DNA from 3 places in the Mesorhizobium hunchu genome. Region 3 is predicted to be linked to each of the others. Evidence: riboswitches for the same ligand, from Rfam matches in the RefSeq annotation. Region 3 holds a riboswitch; each other region holds the start of a gene.
What was found. A riboswitch is a leader RNA that binds a small molecule or an ion and turns the genes downstream of it on or off. The one in region 3 is predicted to bind cobalamin.
Positions count from the first base shown of each region.

Region 1: it holds a riboswitch for cobalamin, as region 3 does, so the genes downstream of both, ABMA46_RS06660 (ABC transporter ATP-binding protein) here and ABMA46_RS12700 (aromatic ring-hydroxylating oxygenase subunit alpha) in region 3, are expected to answer to the same signal.
Region 2: it holds a riboswitch for cobalamin, as region 3 does, so the genes downstream of both, bluB (5,6-dimethylbenzimidazole synthase) here and ABMA46_RS12700 (aromatic ring-hydroxylating oxygenase subunit alpha) in region 3, are expected to answer to the same signal.

Region 1 is NZ_JBEBMG010000002.1:655,074-659,348, forward strand. Features, by position in the region: gene ABMA46_RS06650 (FecCD family ABC transporter permease) at 1-198, opposite strand, end outside; gene ABMA46_RS06655 (ABC transporter substrate-binding protein) at 228-1,178, opposite strand; gene ABMA46_RS06660 (ABC transporter ATP-binding protein) at 1,198-1,983, opposite strand; gene ABMA46_RS06665 (DUF1636 family protein) at 1,980-2,483, opposite strand; cobalamin riboswitch at 2,441-2,643, opposite strand; gene ABMA46_RS06670 (cobalamin-binding protein) at 2,678-3,466, opposite strand; gene ABMA46_RS06675 (hypothetical protein) at 3,471-4,082, opposite strand; gene ABMA46_RS06680 (DUF2218 domain-containing protein) at 4,218-4,275, opposite strand, start outside.
Region 2 is NZ_JBEBMG010000002.1:430,533-434,807, forward strand. Features, by position in the region: gene ribB (3,4-dihydroxy-2-butanone-4-phosphate synthase) at 1-882, shown strand, start outside; gene ABMA46_RS05580 (hypothetical protein) at 971-1,939, shown strand; gene bluB (5,6-dimethylbenzimidazole synthase) at 1,943-2,668, opposite strand; cobalamin riboswitch at 2,717-2,898, opposite strand; gene ABMA46_RS05590 (histone deacetylase family protein) at 3,015-3,941, shown strand; gene ABMA46_RS05595 (exodeoxyribonuclease VII small subunit) at 3,945-4,214, shown strand.
Region 3 is NZ_JBEBMG010000006.1:116,800-121,074, reverse strand. Features, by position in the region: gene ABMA46_RS12705 (FAD-binding oxidoreductase) at 1-433, opposite strand, end outside; gene ABMA46_RS12700 (aromatic ring-hydroxylating oxygenase subunit alpha) at 453-1,700, opposite strand; cobalamin riboswitch at 1,809-2,025, opposite strand; gene zigA (zinc metallochaperone GTPase ZigA) at 2,159-3,367, shown strand; gene ABMA46_RS12690 (ribonucleotide-diphosphate reductase subunit beta) at 3,527-4,275, opposite strand, start outside.

The DNA of each region.
Region 1 (4,275 bases), on a different contig from region 3:
GCCAACCAGAACGGCGAGGATCGTGCGCGGCAGGCGCAGTTCGACGACGATGCTCGCGACCGGACCGGAACCTTGTCCGTCGCCGAGTCCGAGGGCACCGGCAATTGCCCTCAGCACATCGTGCAGCGGGATCACCGTCGAACCGAAAGCTATCGACAAAAGCGCGAGGGCGACGACCGCCGCCGCCCCGCCCGCCATCGCCGATCGGAAATAAGAGGAGGCCAATCTCAAAAGGCGTCGGGATACATCGCCTTGGCGATCTTCTCGATCGCGGCGATGTTGGCCGGCCCGGGCGTCAGCTCCTCATAGCGCAACGGCACGAACCGCCCGTTCTTCACCGCATCCGTCTCCTTCATGGCCGGGTGCGCCTTGAGGAACTCCATCAGCTTCTGTGCGCCGCCGCCGTCCTGGTAGTCGAGCAGGATGAGGAACTGCGGATTGCGGGTGGCGACCGTTTCCCAATCCGTGTTGCCCCAGCTCGTCTCCATGTCGGCCATGATGTTGACGCCGCCAGCCGCCTCGATCATCGCAGTCGGCATGGCGAACTTGCCCGCCGTGAACGGCTTGTCCTCGCCGGAATCGTAGAGGAACACCCGTGTGCCCTTGCGGTCGCCGACCTTTTCCTCGATGCCGGCAAGTTCGGTTTTCCAGCCCGACACCAGCTTTCCGGCTTCCGTTTCCTTGTCGAAGATCTTGCCGAGCTTTTCGATATCGCCGTAGAGGAGGTCCATCGACGCGGCGGGCCGGTTCTTGTCCAAGTGCACGCAGCTCTCCGTCAGCACCAGCGTCTTGATCCCATGCTGGGCAAGCGTATCCGGCGTGACGTCGCCGCCCGGCTTCATGCCGTAGTACCAGCCGGCGAAGAAGAAGTCCGGGTTCGCGGAAAGAAGGTTCTCCATCGTCGGATATTTCGGCGCGAGTTCCGGGATGGAACCTTGTTCCTTGATGAACTCGGGCGTGAGCTTGTACCAGCCGGTGATGCCGGTGACGCCGACCATGGAAGGCTGCAACCCGAGGGCGAAGGCCATCTCGGACATGTTGATGTCATGGACGACCGCCCGCTTCGGCGCGGCATCGAAGGTCAGCGGCGTACCGCAACTGTCCACCGTAATCGGATAGGCGAAGGCCGGAAAGGCCAGAAGGGCCGGGATAAGCGTGAAGGCGACGCGCCTGAGCATTGAATGGTCTCCTATAGGTTTAGCGGGAAAGACGAAGGGGTATGTCGAAGACGGTGAGTTCGCGGTCCTCCACGGGATGCGGGAGCCGCAGCACGTCGATGGAGAACACATCGCGGACAAGGGCGGCGTTCAACGTCTGCCGCGGCGGGCCATACGCCTTGAGCCGGCTGGCATCCATGATGGCGACATGGGTGGCGAAGGGCGCTACGAGCGACAGGTCGTGCAGGACGGCGATAACTGCTATGTCCAGGCCGGCCACCAGCTCGACCAGTTCGCCACGGGCGCGCGGATCGAGGTGATTGGTGGGCTCGTCCAGGAAAAGCACTTTTGGCTCCTGGGTCAGCGCCCGGGCAAGCTGCACCCGCTGCCGTTCGCCTCCCGACAGGGAGCCGATGGTGCGACCGAGCACCTTCAGCATGCCGGTGCGCCGCAGCGAGTCCACGACGATGTCGCGGTCCGTGCTTCTTCCGCGGAGGCCTAGGTGCGGCACGCGACCCAGTTCGACATATTCGATGACGGCCAGCCGCGGGTCTGGCACGTCGCTCTGGCCGACCACCGCGATACGCAGTGCCCGTTCCGCAGGGGACAGCCGACGAAGAGGTCTGCCATCCAGCCATACCTCCCCGCTTGTCGGTCGCAGCAAACCCGCCAGCATGCGCAGGAGGGTGCTCTTACCCGCACCGTTCGGGCCGACAATGGCGAGGCGTTCGTTCTTGTGAACCTGCAATGCGACCGAACTGACCAGTTCCAGTCCATCCTTCGTCCGGAAGCCCAGATCAGCGCATTCGACGAGGGCCGCTGTCATTGGAGGCTGTGCTCCGCGGGGGCGGGTATGCGTGCGATGATCTTGCCGGCAAGGCCCGCCGGGCGCTGACCTTCGTTGCACCAGCCGCCCAACAATGAGGTATAAAGATCCGCAAACTCCAGCAGCGCCTGCGCGTGCAAGTCCGGGTCGATATCCCCAAAAAGGTAGCTTGCCTTGCCCGGCGCCGAGAAGCCGACTGTCAAGGGACGGTCGCAGCCGGCCATGCAGCCAACGCCGCCGAGAACGAGATCGCACGTCGTCCGGGCGGCAAGAAGGTCTTGGAGCCGGCCCAGCAATAGCAACCCAGGCTGACCGTTCCCACCACGGCACCGGGTGCAGACGTGAATAGTGTGCTTGGTCGCCGCCACTGCAAACCGCCATCTCGAAATGGGGGCGGAAGGATGTCCGGATCGCGGTGGCAACCGCTCTCGAAGCGTCCTCCCGGAACACCCCGTCCGGTCAACTCGTCGCGATGGCAGGTCTCCTGGCTCGCGGGTCACCGCTCGGTCCTACCTTCCCAGCCGTGAAGCCAGTGGCATGTCGGACGTCGCTAACCGCTCACAGTTGCGGGGGCAGCCGCGGCATTGGCTCTGGAGCCTCACCGCGTTCCCTTTTCATCCCGGGCCTTGCGGACCGGGAACCATCGGTGGGGACCATAGGATCTGCCGCGGCCAATGGCAATCCGGACGGCGAGCTACCGATCTCGCCACGTCCCGAGCGCGACAAGGATCGCGTCGAGCCCGTCCGTCAGGGCGGCCGGTCCCGGTTGCAAGATCAGCGGCGACTTGATCTCGACGGTATGGCCTTTGCGGACGGCCGGGATAGCCTCCCATCCGGGCCGGGAGCGAATCCTTTCGGGAACCACTTTCTTGCCGCACCATGAGGCCAGGACGATGTCGGGTCTGGTGCCAACCACGTCTAGCGAGGAAACGATCCGGTCCTTGGCAGCCCTCTCCTTCGCCTTGCCGGGAAACACGTCGTCGCCGCCTGCGATACCAACAAGTTCCGACACCCAGCCGATACCGCTGATCATCGGCTCGTCCCACTCCTCGAAGTAGACGCGGGGCCGCTGTAGCCCCCGGACCGACTTCTCTATGCCGCGAAGCCGTTCTTCATAGCTGCGCGCCAGCGTCTCCGCCTTTTCGGCCGCTCCGACGAGAGCGCCGACCGTGCGGATCATGGCGAAGATTCCGGCTATGTCGCGCTGGTTGAAGGCGTGGACCGCGACGCCCGCGCGGACAAGCTCGGCCGCGATGTCGGCCTGAAGGTCGGAGAAGGTCAAAACCAGGTCCGGCTCGAGCGCCAGCACTTTCGGAATATCGGCGGAGGTGAAGGCCGAGACGCGCGGCTTCTCGCGGCGGACTTGCGGCGGGCGGACGGCATAGCCGGAAACCCCGACAATGCGGTCCTGCTCGCCCAGCAGATAGAGCGTCTCCACCGTCTCTTCCGTCAGGCAGACGATGCGCTCGGGAGGAAAGCGCATCCGCTCAGGCGTAAGCGCCGTCACGCCCGGCTTCCGGACGTGCAAGGAAACCGATGGAGAGGGCAAGCTTGTGAAGCGATGCCAGGGCCGCGAGCGCCAGCATGTTCGGCCAGAGGATTTGTAGGATGACAGGAAGCGAGAATGCGTCATCTCCGGACGGCAAGACTGCGGTCGCCGAGAACAGGGCGAGTTCGTAGACGGCGAACGCGACCGTAAACCCCGCGACGAGCACCAGAGGCCCGGACCGGATCCTGGCGCTTAACAAGGACACGGCACCGGTTGCGAGCGCGGCCGCGACGCCGATCGCCGCACCCCAGGCAAAGCTGTCCCATATCCTCGGATAGCCGAGCGCCAGGTAGCCGACCGTCTGATTCGTGAGCCATGCGACGCCCGTCAGCATTAGCGCGCCGCGCCGCGGCATGTTGGCAGCGGCAACGGTTGCGATCGCCGCGAATGGCATGGCACAGGCAAGCGCGAAGCTGAACACGACGCTGAGGGCGGCGACAAAGACCACCCAGCAGCCCTGGCGCAGGCTGGCGGAGCCATCATGCATCACGGCGATGTTCATGACGCGAGTCATATCGCGACCTGCCTGGCGTTTCAACGCCGCCAGCATGATGCCGATCTCGGGCGGGCGGCCACGTAACAGCACGAGGGTCCGGTCGGCCAGTTGATAGGCGTGATCGGGCGCGTGCGTGGTGAAGACGACGGCCAGTCCGTCATCGGCAAGGCGCGGTGTGGGCAGCCGAGGCTACTGGCTGACTTCCTTTCTCGCGGTATCGCCGGAGAAGCCGCGGCGCCAGTAGGCG
Region 2 (4,275 bases), on a different contig from region 3:
GCGCCGATGGTGGCGGACAACGATTCCGCCCACACCACGGCCTTCACGGTTTCCGTCGACTTCAAGCACGGCACCACCACCGGCATCTCCGCCGACGACCGCACGCTGACCGTGCGCAACCTCGCCAACGGCAATGTCGGCGCGAACGATTTCGTCCGGCCGGGCCACATCTTCCCGCTGATCGCGCGCGAAGGCGGAGTGCTGATGCGCTCGGGCCATACCGAGGCGGCGGTGGACCTGTGCAAGCTGGCCGGCCTGCCGCCGGTCGGGGTCATCTCCGAACTGGTCAACGACGACGGCACCGTCAAGCGCGGCCCCGAGGTCTCGGCCTTCGCCGAGAAGCACGGGCTGAAGCAGGTCTCCGTCGCCGATCTGATCGCCTACCGGCAGCGCCAGGAGACGCTGGTGCAGCGTGTCGCCTGCTCCGACATCGAGACCCCCGGAGGGACGGCCAAGGTCTACACCTACATGCTGCCCTGGGACGTGATGCACCATCTGGCTGTCGTCTTCGGCGATATCCGCGACGGCCACGACGTGCCGGTGCGGCTCCACTCCGAGGATGTGGTGCGCGACGTGTTCGGCACCAGCCATCGGCTCGACGCGATCATGAAGGCGATGGGCGAGGAGCGGCGCGGCGTCATCGTCTATCTGCGCGAGGGCTCGGTCGGCGTCGCGCATCAGGACCGCAATCGCCCGGCCGCCGGCGGCGAGGACCATGAAGAGGCCCGCCGCCGCGAGAGCGAATGGCGCGAGATCGGCCTCGGCGCGCAGATCCTCAAGGATCTCGGCATCTCTTCGATCCGGCTGATCGCCTCGCGCGAGCGCCATTATGTCGGCCTGGAAGGCTTCGGCATCCACATCGCCAGTACCGAGATTCTCTAGCGGAAATAGATGATCGCGCCCGCCGCGCCGTTGACGAAACGGCCGGCATGGTCGATCCTGCGGCATCGTCTCAACCGGGGGGAGGACGATGTGGGATTTCTCGATCGGCCGCTCGGTGTCGATCATGATAAGGACGTGGCCGTTCATCCTGTTCAGGATGATCGTCTATTTCGGCATCACGCTGGCCTATATCGCAGCGACCGGAACCGGTGCGGGCATCGGCTGGGGCGTGGGGCAGGCTTTCGCCAATGGCGGGCCGGAAGCCGGAGCCTTCTATGGCGGCGTCGCCGGTTTTGTATTGGTCTCTCTTGTTGTCTACTGGATCCGCGAATTCATTCTCTATCTGCTGAAGGCCGGGCATATCGCGGTGATGGTTCATCTGCTCGATGGCCGGTCCGTGCCGGGCGGTCAGGGTCAGCTCGCCTACGCGCGTGAGGTCGTTGCCGGGCGCTTCGGCGAAGCCGGCATCCTGTTTGTGGTCGATCAACTGGTGAAAGGCGCGGTCCGCGTCGTCACCGGCCTTGTCGGCGGCATTGCCGCCTTCCTGCCGATCCCCGGCCTGAACGGCCTTGTCGGCCTCATCAACACGGTGATCCGCATAGCGCTCACCTACATCGACGAGATCATCCTGGGCTACAATATCCGCGTCGGATCGTCCTCTCCTTTCGAGACCGCGCGGCAGGGTGTGGTGCTCTATGCCCAGAACGGCGCGAAGATGGTCAAGAACGCGGCGTGGCTGGCGCTGATCCTGTGGGGCGTCACCTTCGCCATCTTCCTCGTCATGCTGGCGCCGGCCGGCGCCGTCGTCTACCTCATGCCCGGCGAACTTGGCGGCTGGAGCTTCGTGCTGGCCATCGTCTTCGCCTGGGCGCTGAAGGCCGCCTTTGTCGAGCCGTTCGCCATTGCTTCGCTGATGCAGGTCTATTTCAAGGCGATCGAAGGGCAGGCGCCCGATCCTGAGTGGGACGCCAGGCTCTCCGAGGTCTCGCGCCAGTTTCGCGAACTGAAGGACAAGGCATTCGGTTCTTTTGGAGAAGCTGCCGCCCGCCCGGCCTGAGCGTCACTCCTGTGCCGGCAGGTCGGCGATCGCCTTGGTCAGCCCGGCGTCGCCGGATGCGCCATAGCGTTCGCCCATCACCAGTTCGGCGAGAGGCAGTCGTTCGCGCCACCTCCGCCGTTGCAGCTCCGGCGTCGTCGCGAAACCGGAGACCCGGCCGACGCACAGATAGGCGACCGGCACGACATGCTCGGGAATGCCGAGCAAGGCTTTGAGGGCGCCCTTGTCGAGGATGCTGACCCAGCCCACGCCGATGCCTTCGGCGCGCGCCGCCAGCCAGAAGTTCTGAACCGCGCAGACGGTGCTGAAGAGGTCCATCTCGGGATTGTGCCAGCGGCCGAGCGGTGAGTCCCTGGCGCGCTCGCGATCGCAGGTGATGCACAGGTTCAGCGCGCTTTCGCAGATGCCTTCGAGCCGCAGGTTCCGGTAGAGCGCCCGGCGGTCCTCGGCGACATTGCATTCTTCCTCGATGCGGGCCTGGAGGAAGATGTCGCGCACCTTCTCGCGTCGTCGCCTGTCGCGGATGACGATGAAATTCCACGGCTGCATGAAGCCGACCGAAGGCGCGTGGTGCGCGGCACGGATCAGCCGCGCCAGCGTACTGTCGTCGATCGGTGCTGCCACGAAATCCGAGCGGATGTCGCGGCGCGTGAAGATGGCCCGATAGACGGCCGCACGGGCGTCCTCGTCGAAAGCGTTGTCGTCCAGATGATGAGCGCCGGCATCCATCGCGTATCCCCTTGCGATCGAAAACAGGTCGCTCCGCCCGGCCTTGCGGGGCGACCGTCTTGCCTGGCCGGTCTTCTGGCTCGGGTTCGTCCCACATTCGGCGCCTTCCCGCCCTCAGGCAGTGGCATTTGCCGATGCGGTCCCCCTCACAGCGTTGGGCACGCCGCGGATTTGCACCGCGTTCCCGATTCTCCCGCTTCGCGGCGGGCACCTGGCGGGACCGAAACTAGCCCACGATCCCCTGTCTGCCTAGCGGAGAAGTGGTATCGGGCGTCCCGGGCGACTTTCCCCAGCCGAATTCAGCGCTTGCGTGGCGAAACGGCGTGTCGCGCTCTATGTTAGGCGCATGGTCACCCGCCTCTATACCCATCCGATCTACCTCGAACACCTGACACCCGCCGGACACCCCGAGCGGCCCGACCGGCTGCGCGCTATCCAGCGCGTGCTGGATGACGAGGCGTTCGCCGCGCTCGACCGGGTCGAGGCGCCGATGGGAGACGAAGCGACCATCCTTTATGCGCATCCGCAGGAGCATCTCGATCGCGTCCGCGCCGCCGTCCCTTCGGAAGGCATGACGCAGATCGATGCCGACACGGTCGCCACGCCGAAAAGCTGGCAGGCGGCGCTGACCGCGATCGGCGCCGCCAATGCGGCGGTGGACGACGTGTTCGAGGGCCGCGCCGACAACGTCTTCGTCGCCTCGCGCCCGCCGGGCCATCACGCCGAAAAGACGACGGCGATGGGGTTCTGCCTGTTCAACAACGCCGCGGTCGCCGCCCGCCACGCGCAGAAGAAGCACGGCGCCGAACGCGTCGCCATCGTCGACTGGGACGTCCATCACGGCAACGGCACGCAGGATATCTTCTGGGACGACCCCACGGTGCTCTATTGCTCGACGCACCAGATGCCGCTCTATCCCGGCACCGGCGCGAAGAACGAGACAGGTGCCGGCAACATCGTCAACGCGCCGCTGGCGCCGCGCACCGGCAGTGACACCTTTCGCGACGCCCTCCTGTCGCGCGTCCTGCCCTCCATCGACGCCTTCCGCCCCGACCTGGTCATCATCTCGGCCGGCTTCGACGCCCACCACCGCGATCCGCTGGCCGAGATCGATTTGACCGAAGAGGATTTCGATTGGGCGACCGGACAACTGATGGAAAAGGCCTCCACCCACAGCGCCGGCCGTCTGGTCAGCCTGCTCGAAGGCGGCTACGACCTGCAGGGGCTGGCCTTCTCGACCGCCGCCCATGTCGGCCGGCTGATGAAAGGATGACCGATGACCGCTGAAGCGAACGACGACGTCAAGACCAACGAGGACGTAAGGGCGATGAGCTTCGAGCAGGCGCTCGACGCGCTGGAGAAGATCGTCGACGACCTGGAGCGCGGCGACGTGCCGCTCGATCAGTCGATCAGGATCTATGAACGCGGCGAGGCGCTGAAGGCGCATTGCGACCGCCTGCTGAAAGCTGCCGAGGACAAGGTCGAGAAGATCCGCCTGTCGCGCGACGGCAAGCCGGTGGGCACGGAGCCGCTTGACGGGGAGTGACCGGCTCCGGCGTCACCGCTTGAATAGAGGAACCCGGCGGCTTATACTTAGCCAGACTTGG
Region 3 (4,275 bases):
GCAGCATCGACATCATCGGCGTGATGCCTGAACCCGCCGAGACGAACAGGTATTTGGCGGCCGGGTGGTTGTGATGGGTGAAATCACCGGCCGGTCCGAATGCCCTGATGCGCGTCCCCACGCCGAGATTGTCGAACATCCAGCGCGTGCCGATGCTGCCTGGCTGTGCCTTGACGGTGACGGCGATGGAGAACGGCCGCGACGGTGACGACGACAGGGTGTAGGTGCGCATCAACGGCCCGTCAGCCGCCGGCAGTTCCAGCGTCACGAACTGGCCGGGCTTGTAGCGGAACCAGGTTTGCGCATCGGAGCGGAAGGTGAAGGTCCTGACGTCCGGCGCCTCGTCCGAGACGCCGATCACCTCCAACACCTGCAGCCGGTCGTTCCAGGGCGCCATCTCATCGAGGTGGCGGTAGAGAGCGAGATCAGTCATCGCGTTCACGCCGGCCTCCTCACGCCACGCTGCGCAGCGCGGGCCTGTCGTCTTCAGCAAGGCGCGGCTCGATGAACCCGGCATACCAATCGACGAACTGGATTACCCCGCCTTCATGCATCTCTGAGTAAGGGCCGGGCTCGTAGGCGGGCGACTTGATGCCGAAGGCGTTCTCCTCGACGATACGGCGGTCCTCGTCATTGGTCTCGGTCCAGACATGGATGAGGTTCTGGAGATCGTAATCGACTCCCTCGACGGCATCCTTATGCACCAGCCACTTGGTCGTCACCGCGGTCTCGGTGGCGCTGATCGGCAGTACGCGGAAGGTGACGGCATGGTCTCCGAGAACGTGGTTCCACGTGGTCGGATAGTGATACAGCAGCAGCGCGCCGATCTTCTCCGCAGACACGTTATCCGACAGATTTTTGCTCACCGCGCGCTTGCCGGTCATGGTGTAGGACACGGCGTCACGCAGCAGCGGGACACGTGTCGCCCGGTATTGGCCGGCGTCATCGATGCGGAAGCGCGACGGCAGTCCGTGGGATTCACACCGCTGCCAATGGGCCAGGATCTCCGGATCTTTCTCTGCGGCGTTCGTGGCCGTGATGGTCGGCGCTTCGGGGAACGTCTTGCAGAGCTCGGGATGATTGGCGGCGCAGTGATAGCACTCGCGATTGTTCTCCCACACGAGCTTCCAGTTGCCCTTTTCGATGATGGTCGATTCGTAGGCGACCTTGGCGTCGATGAGGTCATGCGGCGCGAAGAACGGCTCCATCAGCGCGCGGAACGGCGCGAAATCGGCCGGCTGATCCGCGAGGCAGATGAAGATGTAGCCGGCGACGCTCTCGCAGGCGACGGGCTTGAGGCCGAACTCCTCCTTGCAGAAGCCGTCCGCCATCTGGCGCGCGAAGACGAGCGAACCGTCGAGGTCGTAGGTCCACTGGTGATAGGGGCAGACCAGCCGCGCGGCGGTGCCGCGCTCGGTGTTGCACACCCGGCTGCCGCGGTGACGGCAGGAGTTGTGAAAGGCGCGAATCCGGCCGTCGCGGCCGCGCACGATCACCACCGGATAGTCGCCAACCTGTACGGTGAAGAAGGCGCCTGGCTTGGCGATCTCGCAGTCATGCCCGACGAACAGCCAGTCGCGATACCAGATCAGTTCCATATCCAGCCGGAAGAAATCCGGATCGATGTAGAAGGGCTGCTGAAGGGAAAAGCCGTCGCGCCGCTCGCGGATCAGCCTCAGCATCTCGTTGCGTGTATCCATGTCCGTCCTCGCATTCGCACAAGGACTGAACTGGTGGTGATTGAGGGGTAGATGGCCGCAGGCAAGCATCGCCCGAAGCGCTCTGCCTCTTGACCGCCCACCGCGATCAGTCAGGTTATGTCCGAGGCTGGTTTCCGGGCTCCGAAGCTGGCCTTGTCAGGCCGTCCCGACACCTTCCCGGGCTTTCCGCCCAGTGGTTTCAGTCGGGGTTCAGCTCCGCTACCGTTGCGGGGGCAGCGCCGGCATTCCCTCTGAAAGAGGCACCGGCTTCCCAATTATCCCGCCGTCGTTTCCGCTGACGGGCACCTTGAACATCTCGATCAGACCACGAAGCGACCCCAAGCGAAGCCATGAAAGCGACATCGGCAAAGCGCGAAGGCGACAACCACATAACTCTGGTTGATATGTTATAATATTACAGATATTAGTCATCGCCCAACCATCTGACAGGCGAAACGATGTCCAATCACCGACTACCCGTCACCGTGCTTTCCGGCTTTCTCGGCGCAGGCAAGACCACGCTGCTGAACCATATCCTCAACAATCGCGAAGGCCGCCGCGTCGCCGTCATCGTCAACGATATGAGCGAGGTGAACATAGACGCCTCGCTCGTGCGCGACGGCGGGGCGAACCTGTCGCGCACCGACGAGCAATTGGTGGAAATGACCAATGGCTGCATCTGCTGCACGCTGCGCGACGACCTTTTGCTGGAAGTGCGCCGGCTGTCGCGGGAAGGCCGCTTCGACTATCTGCTGATCGAAGGCACCGGCATCGCCGAGCCACTCCCCATCGCCGCCACCTTCGATTTCCGCGACGAGGACGGCGAAAGCCTGTCGGACGTCGCCCGGCTCGACACCATGGTCACCGTTGTCGATGCGGCCAACCTGCTGAAGGATTATTCCTCGCGCGATTTCCTCCACGAGCGCGGCGAGACGGCGGGCGACGGCGACGAGCGTGCGCTGGTCGATCTGCTGGTCGAGCAGATCGAGTTCGCGGATGTCGTGGTGCTCAACAAGGTTTCGGACGCGCCCGCCCAAAACCTCGATCTGGCGAGGAAGATCGTGCGCGCGCTCAACCCCGACGCCGATCTGGTCGAGACGGATTTCGCGCAAGTGCCGTTGGATAGGGTTCTGGACACCGCGCGGTTTGACTTCGAGAAGGCACAGACGCACCCGCTCTGGTTCAAGGAACTGAACGGCTTCACCGACCACGTTCCCGAAACCGAGGAATACGGCATCCGCTCCTTCGTCTATCGCCAGCGACGGCCCTTCGATCCGGAGAAGCTGAAGGCGTTTATCGACAGATCGTGGCCGGGCGTCGTGCGCGCCAAGGGATTCTTCTGGTTGGCGACACGGCCGCACCACGTCGGCGAGATCAGCCAGGCCGGCGCGCTGATCCGCACCAACAGGCGCGGCCTATGGTGGGCCTCGGTGCCGAAGCACCAGTGGCCCGACCACCCGGAATGGCGCGCGGCAATGAAGCCCTATATCGACCCGGTCTGGGGCGACAGGCGGCAGGAGATCGTCTTCATCGGCTGCGACCCGATGGACGAATCGGACATACGGCGAAGACTGGACGAATGCCTCGTCGCCGAAATTGATTTCATGCCGGGGCGCTGGCGCAACCTGCCCGACCCGTTCCCGAGTTGGGAAGTCCAGGCGGCGTGAGCACAGCCGATAGCGGAGCAGTGCACGGAGAACCGGCATCGTCGGTTCTCCGTACAGAGCGATGCGACTGCCCAGTCCATAATCGGCTGAGCTACCGCTCGCACCGCACCCGGTCCAGGGAGCCGAACCCGGAATGTGCGGGCGAAGGCATGGCCGAACTCAATCCCATGAGAGCGCCCCACCATTCTGGTATTCGATGACGCGGGTCTCGAAGAAGTTCTTCTCCTTCTTCAGGTCCATCGCCTCCGACATCCACGGGAATGGATTCTCCGTCTCGGCGAAGACCGGCGTGAGGCCGAGCTGGGCACAGCGGCGGTTGGCGATGAAGTGCATGTATTGCTCGCACAGCGCCGCGTTGAGCCCGAGGAAGCCGCGCGGCATGGTATCGCGGCCATAGGCGGCTTCGAGTTCGGCGGCATCGGCGATCATGCCGCGCACTTCGTCCTGGAACGCTTTGGTCCAAAGGTGCGGGTTTTCCAGCTTGATCTGGTTGATGACGTCGATGCCGAAGTTCAGATGGATGGATTCGTCGCGCAGGATGTACTGGTACTGCTCGGCGATGCCGACCATCTTGTTGCGCCGGCCGAGCGACAGGATCTGCGCGAAGCCGGTGTAGAACCACATGCCCTCGAAGATGACGTAGAAGGCGACGAGGTCGCGCAGGAAGGCCTGGTCGGCTTCCGGCGTGCCGGTCTTGAAGTCCGGATCGTCCAGATGCTGCGTGTGCTTGAGCGCCCACGCCGCCTTGTCGGTGATCGAGGGCACCTCGCGGTACATGTTGAACAGCTCGCCCTCGTCCAGCGCGAGGCTTTCCACGATGTACTGGAAGGTGTGCGTGTGAATCGCTTCCTCGAACGCCTGCCTGAGCAAATATTGCCGGCATTCGGGATTGGTGAGATGGCGGTAGA